One region of the Lacrimispora sanguinis genome, then DNA from elsewhere that is predicted to be linked to it. Evidence: a T-box and tRNA genes for the amino acid it is inferred to sense, from the RefSeq annotation. Region 1 holds a T-box; the other holds one or more tRNA genes.
What was found. A T-box is a leader RNA that pairs with one kind of tRNA and senses whether it is charged. The one in region 1 lies ahead of metG (methionine--tRNA ligase), so its partner is inferred to be a tRNA-Met.
Positions count from the first base shown of each region.

Region 2: it has a tRNA-Met gene. The T-box ahead of metG (methionine--tRNA ligase) is inferred to sense a tRNA for this amino acid. The anticodon was not compared.

Region 1 is NZ_CP173277.1:2,923,217-2,925,415, reverse strand. Features, by position in the region: gene ACHZES_RS13565 (DUF885 domain-containing protein) at 1-539, opposite strand, end outside; T-box leader at 680-968, shown strand; gene metG (methionine--tRNA ligase) at 1,037-2,199, shown strand, end outside.
Region 2 is NZ_CP173277.1:1,603,435-1,605,633, reverse strand. Features, by position in the region: gene ACHZES_RS07510 (LysR substrate-binding domain-containing protein) at 1-468, shown strand, start outside; tRNA gene ACHZES_RS07505 (tRNA-Val) at 642-714, shown strand; tRNA gene ACHZES_RS07500 (tRNA-Met) at 752-825, shown strand; gene ACHZES_RS07495 (diacylglycerol kinase family protein) at 961-1,887, shown strand; gene ispF (2-C-methyl-D-erythritol 2,4-cyclodiphosphate synthase) at 1,972-2,199, shown strand, end outside.

The DNA of each region.
Region 1 (2,199 bases):
TGGTCCACATCATCCCTGGTGTAAAAGGCGTATTCTGAAAACAAGATGGGAAGCTGTGCCTGGATTCCGATGGTAGTAGTTAGAGGTTGGGCGTAAAGCTCCAGACCGTCGGAGGCTAATTCCGTATTTATGTAGGAGCGGAGAATCTGCCAGGTTAACCGCTGTTCGTCGGTTAGCTGTCGGGGGTTAAAGTCTTCCAGCTTCATTTTTAACTCCCTAAGGTCTTTTGATCCCTGTTTCATTTTATCCAGAGAAAAATCACCAAGGGTCAAAGGAACTGTGTCAAGTCCCCGGGAAGCAGGATCTGCTATGCTGAAATGAAAGCTGATCCCGGAATCGCTGATCTCCTCACGAAACAGATCATTTGTAAATTGATCAAACTTGTTTTGAGCGGATAAATCCCTTGCATGGAATTGTTCATACCCCGCCCCTGTAGGTGTGGCGGGTGATTTATTGGGGGGTGCGCAAGCACAAAGCAGGGAAACAGCCAGGAAGAAGGACAGAAAACGGCGGCCCTGTTTCAAAACAATGTTTTTCATATTTTATTCCTCCGTGATTCACTATTATTATTTATATGATGATATTAAAAAAGTCATGACAAAAGCACTGATGTATCAACATACCCGCTTGACAAACCCTACTGAAACTATTAAACTAGGGTTACTAACAATCTAATTTCTAGAATGCTGAGAAAAGAAGAGTAAGAAATTAACCTCATGTGCAGAGACTTCCGGAAGCTGAAAAGGAAGCTTGAGCGTATTTCCCAACATGGCCTTGGAGCAGCGGAATTGAATTGGCGAAACAGCGCCTTTAAATTTCGACGGTTACACCCGTTATCGTGTCAGACTGTTATTAAGTAACCATAAGATCTTAGGGGGATTTTATGGAACAAACGCAGCCGGTAAGGTCTGTACTGTAAGGTACGGATAAATTAAAGTGGTAACACGGGACAGTTCCCCGTCTTTAAATTTCCGAAAGGATATTTTAAGACGGGTTTTTATTTGAATTCCCATTTCATAAACAGGAGGAAAACAGAATGTGTAAAGATTCTAACAAAAAACCATATTATATCACCACAGCCATTGCCTATGCATCAGGAAAGCCTCATATTGGCAATACTTATGAGGCAGTACTTGCAGATGCGATTGCCCGTTATAAAAGGGCGGAAGGCTATGACGTATTTTTCCAGACAGGAACCGATGAACACGGCCAGAAGATTGAAGAAAAAGCAGAGGCCGCAGGTATTTCGCCGAAGGAATTTGTAGACAGGGCAGCCGGTGAAATAAAGAGTATTTGGGATTTGATGAACACCTCTTACGATAAATTCATCCGCACTACTGACAAAGACCACGAGGAACAGGTTCAGAAGATCTTTAAGAAACTCTATGATCAGGGTGATATTTATAAAGGACATTACGAAGGCTTATACTGCACCCCCTGTGAATCCTTTTTCACAGAATCCCAGCTTGTAGACGGCAAATGTCCGGACTGCGGCCGTGAGGTAAAGCCGGCAAAAGAAGAGGCATATTTCTTCCGCATGAGCAAATACGCGGATCGTTTGATAAAACACATCAATGAGAACCCGGACTTTATCCAGCCTGTGTCCAGAAAAAATGAGATGATGAACAATTTCCTACTTCCGGGGCTTCAGGATCTTTGTGTATCCAGGACTACTTTTAAATGGGGAATTCCGGTGTCCTTTGATCCGAAGCATGTCACCTATGTCTGGCTTGATGCGCTGACCAATTATATTACAGGAATCGGCTATGATTGTGACGGCAAAAGCAGTGATCAGTTTGCCAAATTATGGCCGGCAGACCTTCACCTGATCGGTAAGGATATTATCCGCTTCCATACAATTTATTGGCCTATTTTCCTGATGGCCCTTGATATTCCTCTGCCAAAGCAGGTATTTGGCCATCCCTGGCTGCTTCAGGGGGACGGTAAGATGAGCAAATCCAAGGGTAATGTCCTGTATGCAGATACCCTGGTGGATTTCTTTGGTGTGGATGCAGTCCGCTATTTCGTCCTTCATGAAATGCCATTTGACAATGACGGTGTCATCTCCTGGGAGCTTATGGTGGAGCGTATGAACTCTGACCTTGCCAATATCCTTGGCAATCTGGTGAACCGTACCATTTCCATGTCCAATAAATACTTTGGCGGAATTGTGTCTGACGGGAAGGCAGTGGATGCTGT
Region 2 (2,199 bases), 1.3 Mb from region 1:
GAGATTGAATTTGCTCTGGTGGAGGGATTTTTCCAGAAAAAGGAATACGACTTTCTGGTTTTTACTACAGAGCCGTTTGCGGCTGTTTGTGCACCTGATTATAAGTTTTGCAGGGAGATTATAAAAGTGGAGGATCTTCTTGGGGAAAGACTCTTTATCCGGGAACCTGGCTCCGGAACCAGGTATGTCTTTGAACGTTACCTGGAAGGGAAGAATTTATTGCTCCATGACTTTCCAAATATAATGGAAATCAGCAACATTGGCGCCATGAAGAAAATGGTGGCAAAAGGGCAGGGTGTTACTTTTTTATATGAAGCTGCTGTTAAGGAAGAGTTAGACAGGGGTGTTTTAAAAAGGATTGAATTGGAAGATTTTCAGCTGACCCATGATTTTACATTCATATGGAGAAAGGGAAGTATTTATAAATCCTATTATCAGGAGCTGTTTGATATCCTCCATGGAGAATAAAGGCAGGGGGTGAAAAAAGGTGGAAATTCCCGGAAAATCAAGGTTTTTAAAAGAGACAGGAAAAAATGAAAAAAATTGACAAAAAAGTGTTGACAATTAATACAATTAATATTATACTAATGAAGCAGTCGGGAACGAAAGAAAAAAACAAGCTCCTGACCTAGAAAAGTACTGGGATCTTAGCTCAGCTGGGAGAGCATCTGCCTTACAAGCAGAGGGTCACAGGTTCGAGCCCTGTAGGTCCCATTGATAAGTAAAAACACTTATCTGTAGAATTGAATATGGCGGAATAGCTCAGTTGGCCAGAGCACACGGTTCATACCCGTGGTGTCGAGAGTTCGAATCTCCCTTCCGCTACGATTAAAACCCTGTAATTGAAAAATTACAGGGTTTTTCATATTTCGACAGATGCGGATTCCTTTTTCTATTTTCTTATATTCATTTTTTCTGTTTTATGATATACTTACAAATAGTAAAAGGTGGAGGGATTCCATGTACTATTTTATTGTAAACCCGAACTCACGCGGCGGACGGGGAAGAAACGTTTGGAAAAGATTAGAACAAGTGTTAAAAGCCAGTCATGTGGAATATCAGGCATTTCTTACGGAAAAGCCTGGGGATGCCAATCGGTTTGCCAGGGAACTGACAGAAGGCTGCAGAGAATCAAGCGTTATCATAGGAGTAGGTGGAGACGGAACTGTAAATGAAATCCTGGATGGGCTTTGCTTTTGCGGTTCTGTTACATTTGGGTATATTCCTGCCGGATCCGGTAATGATCTGGCAAGAAGCTTAAAACTTCCTAAGAATCCGGTCCGTTGCTTAAAGAAAATATTGCATCCAAAATATTATAAACTCATGGATTACGGAGTTTTATCTTATGGTGATGGGGAAATAGCCCACCGCCGTTTTATGGTTAGCGCAGGGATTGGAATGGATGCGGCCGTTTGTCATAACATCTTATATTCAAAGTCAAAGGGACTGTTCCGTAAGCTTTGCATTGGGAAGCTCACCTATCTTCTCATAGGAATCAAACAGCTGATTCTTGCCAAGCCCTCAAAAGGTTATATTCTCCTTAACGGGGTCCAGAAGATTGAGTTTGGGCACGCTTATTTTATATCCGTCCACATCCACCCCTACGAGGGCGGCGGTTTTAAATTTGCGCCGGAAGCAAACTTTGAAGATGGACAGTTATCTGTTTGTGTCATGAACAGCGGGAATAAAAGGAAGCTGATCCCTGTGCTGATTCGTGCCCTTATGGGAAGAAAGTCCTTACACAGAGGCGTCAGGTTTTATACCTGCGAGGAGATTATGATTCATATGGATCGTCCAATGGCAGTTCATGTAGATGGAGAAAGCTGTTTTTGTCAAAACGATGTACAGCTTCGTTGTATTGGCAAAAAGTTGCGTATGATTGTATAGAAATGTATATATTATAGAAGAAACACCCTGCGGGTATACCATTATGCCCAAATACCATGGGCAGGAAAGAGGAAAGGGAGAATTATGAGGATTGGACAGGGATATGATGTGCATAAATTAGCAGAAGGAAGAGATTTGATTCTTGGCGGCGTAAAGGTTCCTTATGAAAAGGGACTTCTGGGCCATTCTGACGCAGATGTGCTGGTCCATGCAGTGATAGATGCTCTTTTAGGTGCGGCAGCTCTGGGAGATATCGGAGAACATTTCCCGGATACGGATCCCAAGTATAAAGGAGTGTCAAGCATTGAACTT